3 regions of the Arminella tumorigenes genome follow, and region 1 is predicted to be linked to each of the others. Evidence: predicted binding sites of a transcription regulator. Region 1 holds the regulator's gene; each other region holds the start of a gene.
What was found. The regulator LexA, encoded in region 1, represses DNA repair genes until DNA is damaged. The targets are predictions, from matches to a motif close to TGTTCNNNNTGTGTTCNG.

Region 1 (6,646 bases):
AGGCCGGGCGTGCGCTTATACTGGAGCGCAAGGCAACCATCGATGCAGCCAACGAAGCCGGCCTGTTTTTGTACGGCATCGACCGCGGCCTGCCTGCCGGAGGCCTCCAGTGAATACATCGCCCCTCAAGGTCGCCATCATTGCCGGTGAAGTCTCCGGCGATCTGCTGGGCGCCGATCTCGTTGCCGCCCTGCGCCTGCAGACGACGCGACCGCTCGAACTCGTCGGCGTCGGTGGCGACGGACTGGAGGCGCAAGGGTTGAAGTCGCTTTACGATTTCTCCGAACTGTCGCTGATGGGGTTCACCCAGGTGATCGCCAAGTTGCCCCGCCTGATTGCCCTTATCGGCGAAACGGCAAAGGCCATCATCACTTCACGGCCCGATGTCCTGATCATCGTCGACAGTCCCGATTTTACCCACCGGGTCGCCAAGCGGGTTCGCAAGGCGCTGCCCGGCTTGCTGATCGTTAATTATGTATGCCCGAGCGTCTGGGCCTGGAAAGAATATCGCGCCACAGCGATGCTTGGCTACGTCGATCACGTGCTGGCCGTCCTGCCGTTCGAGCCGGAAGTCATGAAACGTCTTGGCGGGCCACCGACGACCTATGTCGGTCACCGGCTGGTGACGGATGCCGGTCTAGTCGATGCGCGCCGGCAGCGGGCAGCTCGTCCACCCCTCGATGCGAACGACACGCGGACCATAGTATTATTACCCGGCTCACGGTCGTCCGAAATAAATCACCTGATGCCGTTCTTTCGTCGAACTGTCGATGAACTTAGCCGGCGTAATAAATCCATGCGATTCGTAATGCCGACGGTTGCCCGGCGCGAAGATCTGGTTCGCACGCTGGTTGCCGAATGGGAGATCAAGCCCGAAATAGTCGTCGGGACTGCTGCGAAGTGGCAGGCCTTCGCGATATCGGATGCGGCGATGGCGGCGTCGGGGACGGTGATTCTGGAACTCGGTTTGACGGGCGTGCCGGTCATTTCGACCTACAGCACGGATTTCATCGTCAAGCTGCTGCACAAGCGGATAAAGACCTGGACCGCTGCGCTGCCCAATCTGATTGCCGATTATGTCATCGTGCCGGAGCAGATCAACGAGATGCTTCTGCCTGGCCTGCTGTCCCGCTGGCTGGAGCGCTTGTCGAGCGCCACCCAGCAGCGCCGTGCGATGATCGAGGGTTTCGACCTCGTCTGGCAGCGAATGCAGACCGAGATACCGCCCGGCGAAAAAGCAGCTTCCATCGTGCTTGAACTTCTGGACAACAAAAAACCCGCCCATTCCTGAGCGGGTTTTTTTATGAAGTCGAAGGCGCTTTAGCGGCCGTCGACCGATGTGTAGTCGCGCTTTGGTTCGCCGGTGTAGAGCTGACGAGGACGGCCGATGCGCTGCTGCGGATCTTCGATCATCTCGTTCCACTGGGCGATCCAGCCGACGGTACGCGCGAGTGCGAACAGGACGGTGAACATTTCCGTCGGGAAACCGAGTGCCCGCAGGGTAATGCCCGAATAGAAATCGACGTTCGGATACAGCTTCTTTTCGATAAAGTAGGGGTCGTTCAGAGCGATCTTTTCAAGCTCCAGGGCAACCTGCATCAGCGGATCGCCGGCATTGCCGGTGGCTTCCAGCACTTCATACATCGTCTTCTGCATGATCTTGGCGCGCGGATCGTAGTTCTTGTAGACGCGGTGGCCAAAGCCCATCAGGCGGAAAGGATCGTTCTTGTCCTTGGCGCGGGCGATGTACTCAGGGATACGATCGACGGTGCCGATTTCCTGCAGCATCATCAGTGCAGCTTCGTTGGCGCCGCCATGGGCAGGGCCCCAGAGGCAGGCGATGCCGGCCGCGATACAGGCAAACGGGTTTGCGCCCGAAGAGCCGGCAAGGCGGACCGTCGATGTCGAGGCATTCTGCTCGTGGTCGGCGTGCAGGATGAAGATACGGTCCATGGCGCGGGCGAGAACCGGATTGACTTCGAACTCTTCGCAAGGAACCGCAAAACACATGCGCAGAAAATTCGACGCATAGTCGAGATCGTTCTTCGGATACACGAAAGGCTGGCCGATATGATACTTGTATGCCATCGCGGCAAGCGTCGGCATCTTTGCGATCATCCGAAGGCTCGCCACCATGCGCTGGTGCGGATCCGTGATGTCAGTCGAATCGTGATAGAAGGCCGACAGCGCGCCAACGCAACCGCACATCACAGCCATGGGATGTGCATCGCGACGGAAGCCGGTAAAGAAACGCGTCATCTGTTCATGCACCATAGTGTGGTGAACGACGCGGTCGTCGAAATCCTTCTTCTGCGCAGCTGTCGGCAGTTCGCCGTAGAGAAGCAGGTAGCAGACTTCCAGGAAGTCACCCTTTTCGGCCAGTTGCTCGATAGGGTAGCCGCGATGCAGCAGAACGCCTTCGTCACCGTCGATATAGGTGATCTTGGATTCGCACGATGCGGTAGAGGTGAAGCCCGGGTCGTAGGTGAAGGAAGCGGTATTTTTGTAGAGTGCGCCAATGTCGAGGACGCTCGGGCCGATGGTACCGACCTTCACCGGCAGATCGACAGTCTTATCACCCCAGGTCAGTTTCGCGCTTTGTTCCGTCATGAGAGCCTCCAAGATTTGGCGGGTTGGTGCCTTAAAAAAGCACCAAAGGGTTAAGCGTCTAAAGATTAGCTATATGATCAAGAGGCTAATGCCAAGTTACCCTGACCGGTATTTGTGCATCGCGGTATCAACTTTTGGGCAGCGCCTCCGCCGTGACTGCCATGCCTTTGAAGCACGATCTGCGGCATTCCAGAAGCGACCTTCCCACGACAGCCATTTCAATCGATTTTAGTTGAACTATTCGATCAAAGGTTGCAAAAATACCGGGAGCTTGACGATTGCGGGCGGGGCTGACGGGCGAATGGCAGAGTTGGACGCGCGAGAGAGGCAAGGTCACCGCCAGGCATTTCTTGGCCTCGCCGAGCGTTCGCGCGCCACGGTCAACGCCGTTGCCAAGCTTGCGCGAATGCCTGCCCGCACTCAACACGCCGTGCCGTTGCCAAAGCGCGCTGCCCTTGCGTTCGAGAGGTGGCGAATCGTCACCGCCGGCATGCTTGCAGAAGAAGCAGCCCACGGTCGCGCAACGCTGTTTGCCCCCATCTACATCGGCTGCGGCGCCATAGTCTGGTTCGAGCTTCCGGGCAATCCGCCAGTGACGGGCATTGCGGCGAGCTTCCTCGTGCTTGCCGCCGTCTGCGTCCTGAAACACAATTTAAGCCCGGCGCTCCGGCACCTGTCTTTCGCTGTGGCGCTGGGCCTGCTCGGCATGCTTCTCGCCGAATGCGAGACGTGGCGGGCCTCGACGATCATGCTGGACACCCCGGTGACCACCACCATTACCGGCCAAGTTCAGCGCCGTGAAGTGGACGCCAAGGGGCGGTGGCGCTACGTGCTCGATCTGCTGGCGACAGACGCTCCAGTCGTTCGCCGGCCACCGGAGCAGATATCGGTGCTCGTGCGCGGCCAGGATGTGCCGTTCGAACTCGGAGATGTCGTGGAAGGCAGGGCGCGGTTGAGCCCGCCAGCTGGTCCTGCGCTGCCCGGCCTCCACGATTTTGCCTTCACTGCCTATTTCGAAGGCACCGGCGCCAACGGTTTTTTCTACGGCACGCCGCAACTGATAATGGCCAGCGCCGACGACACCAGCGAGCGAACCACGCTCCAAAAGATCGACCGCTGGCTGACCGGGCTGCGAGGCAGTATCGGCGACCGCATCCGCTCGATCCTGCCAGGCGACACCGGCGCCTTCGCAGCTTCGCTGGTCAACGACGAACGTCGGGCAATTTCGCCGGAAACCACGGATGCCCTAAGGGTTTCCGGTCTCGCCCATATCATCGCCATCTCGGGACTGAACATGGCCTTGTCCGCCGGCATCTTCTATGTCGGCCTCCGGCATGCGCTGAGCCTGTTTCCCGGGCTGGCGCAGGCTTTTCCGACCAAGAAAATTGCAGCTGTCGGTGCGCTGATCACGGTCACCGCCTATTATTTCATTTCCGGCTTCGGTGTATCGGCCGAGCGGGCCTTCATAATGATGGCAATCATGCTGGTCGCGGTGCTGTTCGACAGACCATCCTTCAGCCTGCGAAATGTGGCCCTGTCGGCCATCGCCATCCTGGTGCTCTCGCCGTCGCAGATCCTCGGCCCGAGTTTCCAGATGTCCTATGCGGCCACCATCGCACTTGTTTCAGGCTATTCGCTGTGGAAGCGGCGTCCGCCCCGGGAGCGGCGGTTTGCAGCTTTCCGGGCACCGATGCCGGTGCGGGCGGTCAGCCGCTTTTTCACAGGCATCGCCATGACGTCGTTTATCGGCGGCGCGTCGACGGCGATCTTTTCGATCGAGCATTTTCACAGACTGGCGACCTATGGCCTCGTTGCCAATCTTGCCGCCATGCCGGTGGTGTCATTCATTGTCATGCCGGTCGGCATGCTCGCCATGCTGATGATGCCCTTCGGCCTGGACGGCGTATTCTGGCTTATCACCGGCTGGGGACTCGATATCGTGATGGTCATCGCGAAGACGGTGGCGGCATGGGGCGGCAATGTCCCGTTCGCGCGCCTGCCTGCCGGGCTTTTCCAGACCATCATTGCCGGATTCCTGCTGATGACGGTGCTGCGAACGCCCATGCGCCATGCCGGCGCGCTGCTGATCGCAGCCTCTGTGACTTTTGCCGCCTTGCAGCCTTCTCCCCAGAGATCGGAATTGCTGATTTCAGAGGATGGCGAACTCGTAGCCCTGTTCCGGAAAGGTCGTCTCGAGCGCAACCGCGAACGCCCCCCGGATTTCATCTATCAGCAATGGCAGCGAGCCCTGCCGGTGTCCGAAGATACGCCGCCGCAAATGCTGCCGCCGGACAATTCGACCCCGCCCCACTCCGTTCGTGGCCAGCCCTTGAACCGTATGGATGCGGAGCACCAGGCAACGCTGCGACTGGCAATGGAGACGGCGCTGGACAGTGCCGTCGACGGCGGCTTTGCCTGCCATGGTCGCGATTGGTGCGTTGCCATGCTCGAAACGGGCGCAATGCTCGTGACTATATCCGATGCCGCCTATCTGGGTCCGGCCTGCGATACCGCCGATATCGTCATCACGCCGGTAAGGATTCGCCTCGATCGATGTCGGTCCGGTGCGGCCCTCTATACGGGTGCATCGCTGCGCAAAACAGGCTCCATCGAGGTCGACCTGAGCGCTCCTCAGCCCGAGGTCATCACTGCGTTCAGCGCCCTTGATCGTCCGTGGGAAAGGCATCGAGCCTACGACTGGCGAAAGCCGGCTTTCATCGGTACCGACGCCACGTCACCGGTCAGTGATACCGGCGGATGAGCCCGACAAGCCGCCCCTGGATCTTAACCCTGTCCGGGCCGAAGATGCGGGTCTCGTACGCCGGGTTGGCTGCCTCGAGCGCAATGGAGGCACCCTTGCGTCGAAAGCGCTTGAGCGTTGCCTCCTCGTCATCGACGAGGGCGACGATGATGTCGCCGGGGCTCGCCGTACTGGCATTGCGGATGATGACGGTATCGCCGTCGAAGATGCCGGCCTCGATCATCGAGTCGCCTCGCACTTCGAGCGCGTAATGCTCGCCGGCGCCGACCATGTCGGCGGGAACCATGATGTCGTGGGTATTGTTCTGGATTGCGGCGATGGGAACACCGGCGGCGATGCGGCCCATGACCGGCAGCGAGACTGAGCCGCTGCGGTCCTCGACTGCGGGCTTTGTCGGCGCTGCGGCAATAGCCGGCGTCTTGCCGAGGCTGCCTTCGATGACGCTGGGCGAAAAGCCGCGCCGTGGCTGTGCATTGGGGTTATAGGCCTCTGGAAGCTTGATGACCTCGATAGCGCGTGCCCGGTTCGGCAGGCGGCGGATGAAGCCGCGTTCCTCCAGCGCCGTGATCAGCCGATGGATGCCTGATTTGGACGCAAGGTCCAGCGCATCCTTCATTTCATCGAAAGAAGGCGGGACGCCGGACTCTTTCATTCGTTCGTGAATGAAGAGAAGCAGTTCCTGTTGCTTGCGCGTCAACATCGTTTTTCGTGCTCCAAGTGCGAAACAAAGCCAGAACGGACACTATATGTTCCATATGTGTTCCGCAAGTGACTAAATCTTTGTGAACGCCGTTGGAATAATCGCTTTTTTGGAAGATCATGTCGCGTTGCCGTCGCTGACGGTGTTGCAGGACGGAGTCAAACCATGACAGCAGCCTACCCGATCGACCATCTGGTTCTGCCGACCTGCGATATAGCCTCTGCGCGCCAGCGGCTGAGCAAGCTCGGCTTTACTGTCGCCGCCGATGCACGGCATCCCTTTGGTACTGAAAATGCTTGCGTTTTCTTCGCCGACAAGACCTATCTAGAGCCGCTCGGCATTGCCAGTCTCTCGGAGTGCGAGGCATCTGCGCTGGCCGGCAATGTCTTCGTTGCGCGCGACCAGGCCTTCCGGTTTCGCGTCGGTGACGATGGATTTTCCTCCGTTGCCTTTGCAACCGGCAATGCTGAAAGCGACCAGCAGCGCTTTCGAGACAGCGGGGTCTCGGCCGGGAAGATTCTCGAGTTCGAAAGACCGATGCGCATGCCGGACGGGTCCGAATCGATCGCCGGCTT
Region 2 (6,646 bases), 220 kb from region 1:
CCATGACCATGGACGCTGCAATCAACCGCCTTCTGGGCTGAGCGAAGGACGACAGGGTATGGCGGTAAGCGGCGCGGCAGTGGCCAAGCAGGAAAAGACGTCTGGCGCTCGCTCGCCGTCGCGTGCGTTCTCTGCATTCGAACGGCTCGTTGCCTGGCGCTACCTGCGCGCCCGGCGCAAGGAAGCCTACATCTCGGTGATTGCCGGCTTTTCCTTCATCGGCATCATGCTCGGCGTCGCGACGCTGATCATCGTGATGGCGGTCATGAACGGTTTCCGCACCGAACTCATTTCCCGTATCCTCGGCCTCAACGGCCATGTCATCGTGCAGCCCATCGATACTCCGCTGAACGACTATGCGGCACTTGCCAAGAAGTTCGCGGCTGTTCCGGGCGTGACAATGGCCCTGCCGCTGGTGGAGGGCGAAACGCTCGCCTCCGGCCGTGGTGGCGTCGGCAGCGGCGCGCTGATCCGCGGTATCCGTGCCGAGGATCTGGAGAAGCTCAAGACTGTCTCCGGCAACATCAAGAGCGGCGACATGGTGGGCTTTGCCGCCGGCACCGGTGTGCTGATCGGCTCGCGCATGGCGCAGCAGCTGGGTCTGGCCGCCGGCGACCAGATCACTCTCATTGCCCCCGACGGCGACGTCACGCCATTCGGCGTCAACCCGCGCGTGAAGTCCTACACGGTCTCCGGTATCTTCGAGATCGGCATGTCCGAATATGATTCTTCCATCGTCTTCATGCCGCTCGAGGAAGCGCAGCTCTATTTCAACTCGCCCGGCATCGTCCAATCCATCGAGATCTTCGTCAACAAGCCCGACGATGTCGATACCATCAAGCCCCTGATCGAAGCTGCGGCCGGCCGGCAGGTCTATCTCACCGACTGGCGCGCCCGCAACGAGACTTTCTTCTCGGCCCTCCAGGTCGAGCGCAACGTCATGTTCATGATCCTGACGATGATCGTGCTGGTCGCGGCGCTCAACATTATCTCCGGCCTGATCATGCTGGTGAAAGACAAGGGCAGCGACATCGCCATTCTGAGGACGATGGGGGCAACATCCGGCTCCATTATGCGGATATTCTTCATGACCGGGGCAGCCATCGGCATCGTCGGCACGTTTGGCGGTGTGGCGCTCGGCGTCCTCGTTTGCATCAATATCGAATCCATCCGCAAATTTTTCTCCTGGGTGTCCGGCACCGTCCTGTTCGATCCGCAGCTGTATTTCCTGAGCAAGCTGCCGGCCGAGATGAACCTCAGCGAAACTGTTACCGTCGTCGTCATGGCGCTTTGCCTGTCGTTCCTCGCCACGATCTTCCCCGCCTGGCGTGCCTCGCGGCTCGACCCGGTCCAGGCGCTGCGCTATGAATAAGGATGCCAGCATTTCCATGAAATCCAACGTCGTGCTTCAGCTGACCGGCATCGATCGCCACTATGGTGAGGGCGAGACCATGCTCTCGATCCTGAAGGACGCAGATTTCGCGCTCCATCGCGGCGAAATAGTCGCGCTCGTCGCTCCGTCCGGCACCGGCAAGTCGACACTGCTTCACGTCGCCGGCCTGCTCGAGCAGCCCGATTCCGGCGATGTGACGATCAACGGTAATCCCTGCAACAACCTCACCGACGAGAAGCGCACGGCCATCCGTCGCAACGACATCGGCTTTGTCTACCAGTTTCACCACCTGCTGCCAGAATTCTCGGCTATCGAAAACGTAATGATGCCGCAAATGATCGCCGGACTGACGCAGAAGGAGGCCCGGGCCAGGGCAAACCAGCTACTCGACTACATGCGCGTCGGCCATCGCGGCGAGCACCGCCCGGCCGAACTCTCCGGCGGCGAACAGCAGCGCGTTGCCATCGCCCGTGCCGTCGCCAATGCGCCATTGGTGCTTCTCGCCGATGAGCCGACCGGCAATCTCGACCCCGGCACCGCCCACTACGTCTTCGATGCTTTGGAGGCTCTGGTGCGCCAATCGGGCCTGGCCGCGATGATCGCTACTCACAACCACGATCTCGCTGCCCGCATGGACCGTCGCGTCACGATCTCGGGCGGCAAGGTCGTCGAATTCTGATGGTCGTGCCGGTCAAGGCACGATGAGGCCGCCGCGATAATCGAGTTCATAGGCCGCGCGGCCGTCGACCATGATATGCTCCCGCCCGCTGGAATGGGTGCAATCACCGAGACTCTCGTCCTTGTAGCGACCGAAGTCATGGTCGAACTCCAGCCCGCCCAGGAACCGCTTCTCCTCGAGATAGAGATGCCGCAACGCTGCCTTGATGACGCAGCCTGCCTTCGCAGCATCGATCAGTGCAGGCTCGATGATCCTCCCGAAATAATTCATCGCCCAAATGGCCTCGCCTGAAAACCACACCACCTCCTGGCCGGCAAAATCGGAGCCTCCAAAATAGCTGTCGAGATAGCGCCAGCGACCGCCCTCATAACCGATGTCGTGGGATCCCGGACGACAGGAAGATAGTTTCACCGCATCCGCCACGTAGGTCTGCGATTTCGCCACGACGATAAAGTCATTCAGCAGCGCCCAATCCATAACTGCTCCCCCAGAGTGCATTCCCAGGGTTGCATTTTGATGCGGCCGTGTAAAGAACAAAATAAGAACAAATGTATCTGATCGCAGGCGCGGTAATTGTCCCAACGCTCATTCATCGCGGATGCCACACGCGTCCAAGGCGGGTTGATCCGCCAAGTCGGCAACTGCAACTGTCCTCGCGTCGACCTTGCGTTCCTTGCCACCGCTGCTGACCTTGCCGCTAAGCACATTATCGCAGGTGCCGCTGTTGTCGGGATCCAGCGTGTCGTGATGGGTGTAAGTGAAGCCGGCAACGACGAACGTCGCGTTGCGATAAGCTATCGTCAGCGTCTGCTCCCAGCGGTCGCGTCCACCACCGCTGTTTTCCGAATGGACGGAGATCGAGCCGTTAGGCTGGGCCGATATGCCTGCGTCCCTGCCGAACATTCCGTTGAGACTGGTATTGCCGGATACCTTGTTCGGTGCTGCTGCGGCGAGATGAAGGAGGAGATGCTCCTTGTCGCGCAGGTAGATGTCGATGCCGATGTCGTCGCCGTCTTCCTCGGGGGTGATGAGCAGGGCGAGGTCAGCATTGCCGTCCCTGTTCCAGTCGCCGATCGCAGCTCCGATGATCTTTTCCGGCGCGATATCGCCGGCAAATGCACTCGACACGCATAAGGCAGCACCGAGCAGCGACAGGGCCAAATTTTTCATAATCATCTCCTCCACGCACGCTCATAGCATGGCGTCGGTGCGCTTCCAGCCATAGGGCCTTGCGTGGCAGCATTTGAGTCAAGCCCGCTGAAAATGCTGTTGACAGGTGAATGTAAACAGAACATATAAGGAACATAACAACACCGGAGAGGCCCAATGACCGATATTATTCGAGACGTCGCCGCTTTCGCCTCCATCGTCATGTTCGTCGCCAGCCTGTCGATCATCGTCATGGCGATGTAAGTTTTCGGGTATGACCGCCCCCGCGTGGTCGTGCCGACTTGAGTTGTTCTGGACTTTGCCAGCCGCTATGCCGACAATAGCACCGATTCATTCGGGCATGCGGAAGGGCGTATCATGGCAGAGGCAACTGACAGGCAGGGCGGACCCTCGGGATCGTCGCCGGAGTTCGTGCATCTGCGTGTGCATTCGGCATATTCGCTTCTAGAAGGCGCTTTGCCGCTCAAGAAGATCCTCGCCAAGGCTTCAAGCGACAGCCAGCCGGCTCTGGCGATTACCGACACCAACAACCTGTTCATCGCGCTCGAGTTCTCCCAGAAGGCAATGGACGAAGGCCTGCAGCCGATCATCGGCTGCCAGGTTTCAATCGACATGGAAGACGCCGTCGAGGGCGAGAAGCGCAACGGCCAGCAGGGGCTCACCAAGCTGCCTGCCATCGTGCTTCTGGCGGCCAGCGACGCCGGCTATGAGCGCATGGTCGATCTCGTCAGCCGCGCCTATCTCGGCGGCGACAATAGTCAGGCCGTGCACGTCAAGGCGTCCTGGCTGGAGGAGATCGGTACAGACGGCCTGATCGCGCTGTCCGGCTCCGTTGGTGGGCCCGTCGATATCGAAATCAAGGAAGGCCATCCGCAGAAGGCGGTGGCGAGGCTGCTGCGCCTGAAGGCGCTGTTCGGCGACCGGCTCTATGTCGAGCTACAGCGCCACGGCACCTATGATCGCCGCCACGAACAACGCATGATTGCACTCGCCTACGAGCACGAACTGCCGTTGGTCGCCACCAACGAGGCCTTCTTTCCGACCCGCGACGACTACGATGCCCATGATGCGCTGATGGCTGTCGCCCACAATGCGATCGTCTCGGACGACAGCCGGTTTCGCCTGACGCCGGACCACTATCTGAAAAGCCGCGCCGAAATGGCAAAGCTGTTTGCCGATCTGCCGGAGGCGCTGGCCAACACCATCGAGATCGCAGAGCGCTGTGCCTTCGTGCTGCAGACCCGCAAGCCGATCCTGCCGCGTTTTACCGGCGCCAGCGATGATCCGAAGGAGGCCGAGCGCGCCGAGGCGCTTGAACTGCGGGCTCAGGCTGTCGAAGGGCTCGATATGCGGCTGGCGACACTGGGCACGGCGCCGGGCTATGACGAACAGGTCTATCGCGACCGGCTGGAATTCGAACTCGGCGTTATCGAGCGCATGGGTTTTCCGGGCTACTTCCTGATCGTTGCCGACTTCATCAAGTGGGCGAAGAACGAGGATATCCCGGTTGGTCCCGGGCGCGGATCGGGAGCAGGCTCGCTGGTCGCCTATGCGCTGACCATCACCGATGTCGACCCTTTGCGTTTCTCGCTGCTGTTCGAGCGCTTTCTCAATCCCGATCGTGTGTCGATGCCCGACTTCGACATCGACTTCTGCCAGGACCGGCGCGAAGAAGTCATCCGCTACGTCCAGAAGAAGTACGGCCGCGAGCAGGTGGCGCAGATCATCACCTTCGGTTCGCTGCAAGCCCGTGCCGCCCTGCGCGATGTCGGCCGCGTGCTGGAAATGCCCTATGGCCAGGTCGACAAGATATCTAAGCTGGTGCCGAACAACCCGGCCAATCCGGTGACGCTCGCACAGGCGATCAAGGACGAGCCGCGATTTCAGGAGGAGGCCGACAAGGAGCCGGTGGTCGCGCGCCTGCTCGACATCGCCCAGAAACTGGAGGGTCTCTATCGCCACGCCTCGACCCACGCCGCCGGTATCGTCATCGGCGACCGGCCGCTGTCGAAGCTGGTGCCTATGTACCGCGATCCGCGCTCCGACATGCCGGTCACCCAGTTCAACATGAAGTGGGTCGAACAGGCTGGTCTCGTCAAGTTCGACTTTCTCGGCCTGAAGACTTTAACGGTGCTGAAGACGGCAGTCGATTTCGTGAAACTCCGCGGCATATCGGTCGATCTTGCCACCATTCCACTCGATGACGCGGTGACCTACGAGAAGCTGGCGCGCGGCGAAACGGTCGGCATCTTCCAGGTGGAAAGCCAGGGGATGCGCAAGGCGCTGCTCGGCATGCGGCCCGACTGCATCGAGGACATCATCGCGCTGGTGGCGCTTTATCGTCCCGGCCCGATGGAAAATATCCCGACCTACAATGCCCGCAAGCACGGCGAGGAGGAGATCGAGTCGATCCACCCAATGATCGACCACCTCGTCAAGGAAACGCAGGGCGTCATCGTCTACCAGGAACAGGTGATGCAGATCGCCCAGGTCCTGTCGGGCTACTCGCTCGGCGAGGCGGATCTTTTGCGCCGCGCCATGGGCAAGAAGATCAAGGCGGAGATGGACCAGCAGCGCGTTCGCTTCGTCGAAGGTTCGATGAAGAACGGCGTCTCGAAGGTGCAGTCCGACAACATTTTCGAACTTCTGGCCAAATTCGCCAATTACGGGTTCAACAAGTCGCATGCCGCCGCCTACGCCATCGTCTCCTACCAGACGGCCTATATGAAGGCCCACTACCCGGTCGAGTTCCTCGCCGCGTCGATGACGCTGGACATGGCCAACACCGAAAAGGTCAACGATTTCCGTCAGGATGCCAAGCGCCTGGGCATCGACGTCGTGGCGCCCTCGGTACAAACCTCGTTCCGCCATTTCCAGACCGGCGACCGGACGATCTTCTATTCGCTGGCTGCCATCAAAGGAGTTGGCGATGCCGCCGTCGAACACATCGTCGAAGTGCGTGGTGACAAGCCCTTTGCCAGTATCGAGGATTTCTGCCTGCGTATCGACCCGAAACAGGTCAATCGCCGCGTTCTGGAAAGCCTGCTGTATGCCGGCGCCTTCGATTGCTTCGGGATCGACCGGGCCCAGCTTCTGGCAGGCATGGAACGGCTGATTGGCTATGCCCAGCTTGCGCAGGAAAACCGCCGCAGCGGCCAGCATGACATGTTCGGCTCTGGCTCCGCCTCAGGCCCGGAAAGGATTTCCTTCCCGGCCTTCACGCCTTGGCTAGCCTCCGAACGGCTGCTGAAGGAGTTCCAGGTTCTCGGTTTCTACCTCACCGCCCATCCGCTCGATGCCTATAGCGGGGTACTCGACAAATTACGGGTGCAGAGCTTTGCCGACTTTGCTGCCGGCATCAAGCACGGCGCCGGCAATGCGCGGCTGGCCGGCACCGTCATCGC
Region 3 (6,646 bases), 660 kb from region 1:
CCGGCGCTGGAGATCGTCGATCTGGCTTTTACCGGGATGGCTCGCCACCGGCATGTAGGGCTTTGCCTCGGGCGCCTCGACGAGGTCGCGCAGCATGTCTTCCGGCAGGCTCAACACGACGGGGCCAGGGCGTCCGGATGTGGCGATGGCAAAGGCGCGGGTGACGAATTCTGGAATGCGGGCGGCATCGTCGATCTCGCCGACCCACTTGGCGAACTCGGTGAAGGCGCGGCGATATTCGACTTCCTGAAATGCCTCGCGTTCGCGGGCATCGCGCTGCACCTGGCCGATGAAGAGGATCATCGGGATGGAATCCTGGCGGGCGATATGGAGGCCGGCAGAAGCATTCGTAGCGCCCGGGCCGCGTGTCACCATGCAGATGCCGGGTTCGCCGGTCAGCCGGCCCCAGGCATCGGCCATCATTGAAGCACCGCCTTCCTGGCGGCAGACGAGAACGTCGATGTCGCTGTCATGCAGCGCGTCGAGCACGGCCAGGAAGCTTTCGCCGGGAACGCAGGAGATGCGCTTGACGCCATTGGCTTTCAAAGCCTCGACGATGAGCTGGCCGCCTGTGCGTTTCATGATCTTGCCTTTCCTTCGAGCGCAGCGAGTTCCGCCAGCACCTCGTCCTGATGTTCGCCGAGCCTCGGGCTCGGCCGTTCGTAGCGTAGGGGTGTTTCCGAGAGAATGACCGGGGTGCGAACGCCGGGAATGGCGTTGCCGGCTGCGTCGTCGAGATCGATGCGCAGGCCACGCGCCACCACCTGGGGGTCGGCAAACATTTCCTCGATGGTATTGATGGGACCAGCCGGCACGCCATTCTGCTCACAGCGCTGCAGCAGGGCGGCCTTGGTCCATTTCAGCGTCTCGGTCGAGACGAGCTGACGAACTTCCATGCGGTTGGCGACGCGGGCCTTGTTGGTGGCGAAGCGCTCGTTGCCGGCTATAGCCTCGATACCGAGCAGGCCGCAAAGACGGCGGAACTGGCCATCGTTGCCAATGGCGAGGATCAGGAAGCCATCGGCGACGGGCACCACCTCATAGGGAGAGATGTTGGGATGAGCATTGCCCAGCCGCTCCGGCGCCTTGCCTGATATCAGGTAGTTCATGTTCTGGTTCGCCAGCACGGCCGCCTGGACGTCGAGCAGCGCCATGTCGACCAGTTGCCCTTCACCGGATTTGAGGGCATGGATCAGGGCCGCCTCGATTGCCGAGACAGCGTAGATCCCAGTGAAAATGTCGGCGATGGCGACGCCGGCCTTCATCGGCTGGCCGTCTGTCTCGCCGGTGATCGACATGAAGCCGGACATGCCCTGGACGATGTAGTCGTAGCCGGCGAGATTGGCATAGGGACCGGTCTGGCCAAAGCCGGTGATTGAGCAATAGACCAATTTCGGATTGAGCTTGTGCAGGCTCTCGTAGTCTAGGCCGTATTTGACGAGGCCGCCGAGCTTGAAATTCTCGATCAGCACGTCTGCCGTCATGGCCAGCCGGCGAACCAGATCTTGGCCCTCGTCCGTGCGCAGATCGGCGACGATGGAACGCTTGCCGCGATTGGCCGAGTGGTAATAGGCGGCGGAGAGATTTGCGCCCTCCGCATCCTCGACAAACGGAGGTCCCCATTGGCGCGTGTCGTCGCCGCCATCCGGGTTTTCTACCTTGATGACATCGGCACCGAGATCGGCCAGCATCTGGCCTGCCCAAGGTCCAGCCAGCACGCGCGCGAGTTCGATGACGCGGATGCCTGCGAGCGGTGGCTTTTTTATCGGTCGGTTGGTCATGTTTTGCAGATCTTCGATCAGGGTGCGCGGAGCGATTGAGATGTATCGGATACCGGCTTGGATGCAAGCCGCCGCTCGCGCCACAGGATGTAGAGACCGGAGCAGATGATGATGAGAATGCCGACCCATTTCAGCATGTTCGGGAAATTGTCGAACACCAGCCAGCCGAAGATCGTCGCCGAAATGATCTCGAAATACTGCAGCGGTGCGAGCGTCGATGCCCGGACGGCGCGATATGCATAAAGTGTCAGCATCCCGCAGACGGCTGCCGTCACGCCGACGCCGAGGAGATGGAGTGCGGCCGTGGCGTCCGGCATGACAGGCGACAGGATGGCATTACCGGTGAGGCTGCCGATTGCCAGCAGGATCACTGAGAACAGCAGTCCCCAGAGGCCGGTGTTCAGCTGCATCGACGATGCCGGTTCGCTATGGGCCAGAACGCGCGTCAAAAGCACGAAGATCGAGCCGCAGAGCGCGGTAACAACGGGGAGCAATGCAACGAAGCCGAGCTGCTGGAAGCTGGGCTGGATGATCAGCAAGGCGCCGCAAAAGCCGACGACGCAGGCCGCGTAACGCCGCCACCCCACCGTTTCCTTGAGGAAGACGCTGCTGAGTACCGTGAGGATGATCGGCTGGACGAAGAAGATGGCGATGGCATCGGCAACCTCCATCACTTGCAACGTCGTCACGAAGGTGATCATCGACAACACCAGCAGGCCGCCACGCAGGGCGTGAATTCTTCTCTGCCGCCAAGTGCCAGGCACCCAACTGCGTTTCCAGACGATCATCGGCAGCGCGAACAGGCATTGAAAAAGAAAGCGTGCCGCCGTGACCTCGACCGGCGGGATAGTGACAGCCGCCAGTTTGGAAAAGATGTCGACGATCGGCGACAGCATGACCGACACGAACATCAGGGTCAGGCCCATCGTCATTTCCGACGAATGGCGCCGGCTGAGCGTATGGCTGGGGCTTTGCATCTGCATTCCTCCGGCGTCAGGGCTTTGGCAAGACGCGTTCGCACCACGCGGCAAAGTTCGCCGTAGCCCTGTTGGCATCGACCTCATGCAGGGTCTCGTGCCGCATTTCGCTATAGATTTCCGTTGTGATATTCGAAAAGCCGAATCCTTTCAAACGGTTTGCCAGCCAGGTTACGGCTTCACCGTAATCCGTCGCCGGATCCTGCGCGCCCGCCACCAGATGGATTGGGAGGGTGGGACGTAGCCGGGCGAGGTGGCGTCGTTTCGGTGCGGCAAAACTCATGGCGAGCAGGTCGCGCCAGAGCGATACACAGGCATCGAAGCCGGAGAGCGGGTCGGCGATATATGCATCGACCTCGGCCGGATCGGTCGACAACCAGTCGAACAGCGTCCGGTGATCGGGGATGGACTGCCCCCAGGCGCCGAAGGTCAGTCGCGGTAGCAGGGCGCTCGGGACATCCGAGCCTTTGAGCATGCGCTCGATGCCGAGGATCAACTGTCCAGCCCGCCCGGCGAGGCCGGGATGAAAGTTGGAGTTCCACACTGCGACGGCATCGAAGTCTGCGGGATGGGCGATGGCGGCGGAAAGGCTGATCAGTCCGCCCATGGAATGACCGAAGAGGACGACAGGCAGGCCGGGGTGGGCCGCTGACGCAAGCGATCTCATGGCCATGACGTCCGCGATGACGCACGCTACGCCATCGCGGCGGGCGAACTGGCCAAGCGGCGCATCCGGCGCCTTGGTGCGGCCATGGCCACGGTGGTCGTGCGCGTAGACGTGATAACCGTTGTCCGCCATCGCCTCGGCAAAGCGACCGTAGCGGCCGGAATGCTCGGCAAGCCCGTGCAGCACGAGAAGGATGCCGCGCGGCGTGCCCGATGCGGGCTGATGACGGTAGGCAAGTGTCGCGCCCGTCAAGCTCTGGTGCCGTCTTATCTCTTGGAACATGGGATCTCCTCGCATCGCCGCACCTGAAAGCAATGGCTGGAACTTTGCAATGCAACTTCGGGGAGGCGCACAGGATAATGATGACGTGGCGGTGTGGAATTTACAGCTTGCGAGGGCCGGTGCGATCTGCTTACTTGTTCTCTCATTGTTCCTGGGGGGTGGTCGTCATGCGGGTTGTTTCATTGAGGCTTCTGGCGGCCTTCGCCTTGCTGCCGGTTTTGCTGGGTAGCCTCTCCCTTCCGGCAGAAGCACGCGATGGACAGACCAGGTTTATCCTCGCGGCCAGCTGGGAGCCGGCATTCTGCGCTACCAATGCCGAGAAAGCCGAGTGCCGGGGTGAGAAAGCCAACGGCTTCGATGCCACCCACCTGTCGCTGCACGGGCTCTGGCCGATGCGGCAGAACTATTGCGGTGTGCCGGATGCGCTGCAACAGGCCGACCGGAGCCATGGCTGGGACAGCTTGCCTGCCGTCGAACTGTCGGCGGCGACCAAGGCCGCTCTCGACAAGGCAATGCCGGGCACGCAGTCTGGCCTCGAGCGCCATGAGTGGCTGAAGCATGGAACCTGCACGAAACTCTCAGCAGACGCATATTTCGGCACTGCCGTATCTTTGATCGATGAATTGAACGCATCTGCCGTGGGCGCGCTGTTTGCGGCGAACGTCGGCAAGACGCTGGATGCCGAACGCATCAAGGCCGCGTTCGACAAAAGTTTTGGCGAGGGTGCCAGTGACCGCGTCAAGATGAGCTGCCGCGGCAACGGCAGCGCCCGGGTGATTTCCGAGCTCACCATCGGCTTGTCGCAGGATGCGGTATCGCCCGGCGAGAGTGGTCCGAGGCTGGGCAAGCTGATCCAGGGCGCCGGCAGTACCGCATTCGGCTGCAACGAAGGTCTGGTACAGGCCGTCGGCCGCTAGGATTTCTGACTGCGCGGCGGCGTTGTCCGATGGGTATCGTCAGCGGCGGGTCACGCTTGGACGTCGGCGGTTTGGCTGATTGCGTCACCCCGATGGTCGACAAATGCGGCGCAAGGCCGGTTTCGGCGTTGCCGCGCGGCGTGGTTTCCCTTACATAGCGGCTCAAACCCAGATCTCTTGCGCCTAGGAGAAGCCCAGCAATGGCACGTCAATTCATCTATCACATGTCGGGACTCAACAAGTCTTACGGCGCCAAGAAAATCCTCGAGAACGTCAACCTGTCGTTCTACCCCGATGCCAAGATCGGTATCCTCGGCCCGAACGGCGCCGGTAAGTCGACGGTGCTGAAGATCATTGCCGGCCTGGACAAGGAATTCACCGGGGAAGCATGGCTCGCCGAAGGCGCGACCCTTGGCTACCTCGAGCAGGAACCGCATCTCGACGAGACCAAGACGGTGCGCGAGAACGTCATGGAAGGCGTTGCCAAGAAGACGGCCGTGCTTGAGCGCTACAACGAACTGATGATGAACTACTCCGACGAGACGGCCGAAGAAGGCTCGAAGCTGCAGGACATCATCGACAGCCAGAACCTCTGGGACCTCGAAAGCCAGGTCGAAATGGCGATGGATGCGCTCCGTTGCCCGCCGCCGGAATCGGAAGTCACCAGCCTGTCGGGCGGTGAGCGCCGTCGCGTTGCGCTCTGCCGATTGCTACTGTCGCAGCCGGACCTGCTGCTGCTCGACGAACCGACCAACCATCTCGATGCCGAGACCATCGCCTGGCTCGAAAAGCACCTGCGCGCCTATCCCGGCGCTGTGATGATGATCACCCACGATCGCTACTTCCTCGACAACGTCACCGGCTGGATCCTCGAGCTCGACCGTGGCCGCGGCATTCCGTACGAAGGCAACTACTCGGCCTACCTGCTTGCCAAAGCCAAGCGCATGCAGCAGGAAAACCGCGAAGAGGCAGGACGCCAGAAGGCGATCTCGCGCGAACAGGAATGGATCGCCTCCAGCCCGAAGGCCCGCCAGGCAAAATCCAAGGCCCGTATCAAGTCCTACGAACAGCTGGTCGATGCCGCCGAGAAGCAGCGTCCCGGCGACGCGCAGATCATCATCCCGGTCAGCGAGCGTCTCGGCCAAGTTGTCATCGAGATGGAGAATATCTCCAAGGGGTTTGGCGACGAACTTTTGATCAAGGATCTCTCGATCAAGCTGCCGCCCGGCGGCATCGTCGGCATCATCGGCCCGAACGGCGCCGGCAAGACGACGCTGTTCAAGATGATCACCGGCCAGGAAAAGCCCGATGCCGGCAGCATCCGCATCGGCGACACCGTGCAACTCGGCTATGTCGACCAGAGCCGCGATGCGTTGGATGGCTCGAAGACCGTCTGGGAAGAAATCTCGGGCGGCGCCGAAATCATCAAGCTTGGCAAGTTCGACATGAACTCAAGAGCTTATTGTGGTGCGTTCAACTTTAAGGGCGGTGACCAGCAGCAGAAGGTCGGTAACCTCTCCGGCGGCCAGCGCAACCGGGTGCATCTTGCTAAGATGCTGAAGGCTGGCGGCAACGTGCTGCTCCTCGACGAACCGACCAACGACCTCGATACCGAAACGCTCGGTGCGCTGGAAAGCGCGCTGGAATCCTTCGCCGGCTGCGCCATCATCATCAGCCATGATCGCATGTTCCTCGACCGGCTGGCGACCCACATCCTCGCCTTCGAGGGTGACAGCCATGTCGAATGGTTCGAAGGCAACTTCGAGGACTACGAGCAGGACAAGATCCGCCGCCTCGGTGCCGATGCGTTGAACCCGAGCAGCCAGGCCTACAAGCGCCTGACGCGCTGATCGCTAGGGGCGAGCACTTTACCAATCCGAGATCCCCCGCAGCTGCGGGGGTTTTCATTTGCGACCTGAAATGCCGGGTCGCTGGCTCTGTATCAGACAGTAGCGACCTTCCATTTCCCACTTGCGCCATGGCCCCCAATTACATAAAGATATGTTTATGTCTTGATTGGGT

Region 2: a site for LexA is predicted at 3,360-3,377, ahead of dnaE (DNA polymerase III subunit alpha). Genes of this name have one in related genera too.
Region 3: a site for LexA is predicted at 3,843-3,860, ahead of PR017_RS09375 (ribonuclease T2 family protein). Genes of this name have one in related genera too.

The regions. Positions count from the first base shown of each region.
Region 1 is NZ_CP117255.1:1,239,179-1,245,824, forward strand. It holds gene PR017_RS06215 (LpxI family protein) at 1-113, shown strand, start outside; gene lpxB (lipid-A-disaccharide synthase) at 110-1,291, shown strand; gene gltA (citrate synthase) at 1,321-2,610, opposite strand; gene PR017_RS06230 (ComEC/Rec2 family competence protein) at 2,912-5,371, shown strand; gene lexA (transcriptional repressor LexA) at 5,352-6,071, opposite strand; gene PR017_RS06240 (VOC family protein) at 6,237-6,646, shown strand, end outside.
Region 2 is NZ_CP117255.1:1,021,695-1,028,340, forward strand. It holds gene proS (proline--tRNA ligase) at 1-41, shown strand, start outside; gene PR017_RS05070 (lipoprotein-releasing ABC transporter permease subunit) at 59-1,372, shown strand; gene PR017_RS05075 (ABC transporter ATP-binding protein) at 1,389-2,072, shown strand; gene PR017_RS05080 (DUF5680 domain-containing protein) at 2,085-2,549, opposite strand; gene PR017_RS05085 (hypothetical protein) at 2,658-3,242, opposite strand; gene dnaE (DNA polymerase III subunit alpha) at 3,600-6,646, shown strand, end outside.
Region 3 is NZ_CP117255.1:1,894,811-1,901,456, reverse strand. It holds gene PR017_RS09395 (thiamine pyrophosphate-binding protein) at 1-582, opposite strand, end outside; gene caiB (succinate--glutarate CoA-transferase) at 579-1,781, opposite strand; gene PR017_RS09385 (DMT family transporter) at 1,799-2,758, opposite strand; gene PR017_RS09380 (alpha/beta fold hydrolase) at 2,775-3,707, opposite strand; gene PR017_RS09375 (ribonuclease T2 family protein) at 3,875-4,624, shown strand; gene ettA (energy-dependent translational throttle protein EttA) at 4,825-6,474, shown strand.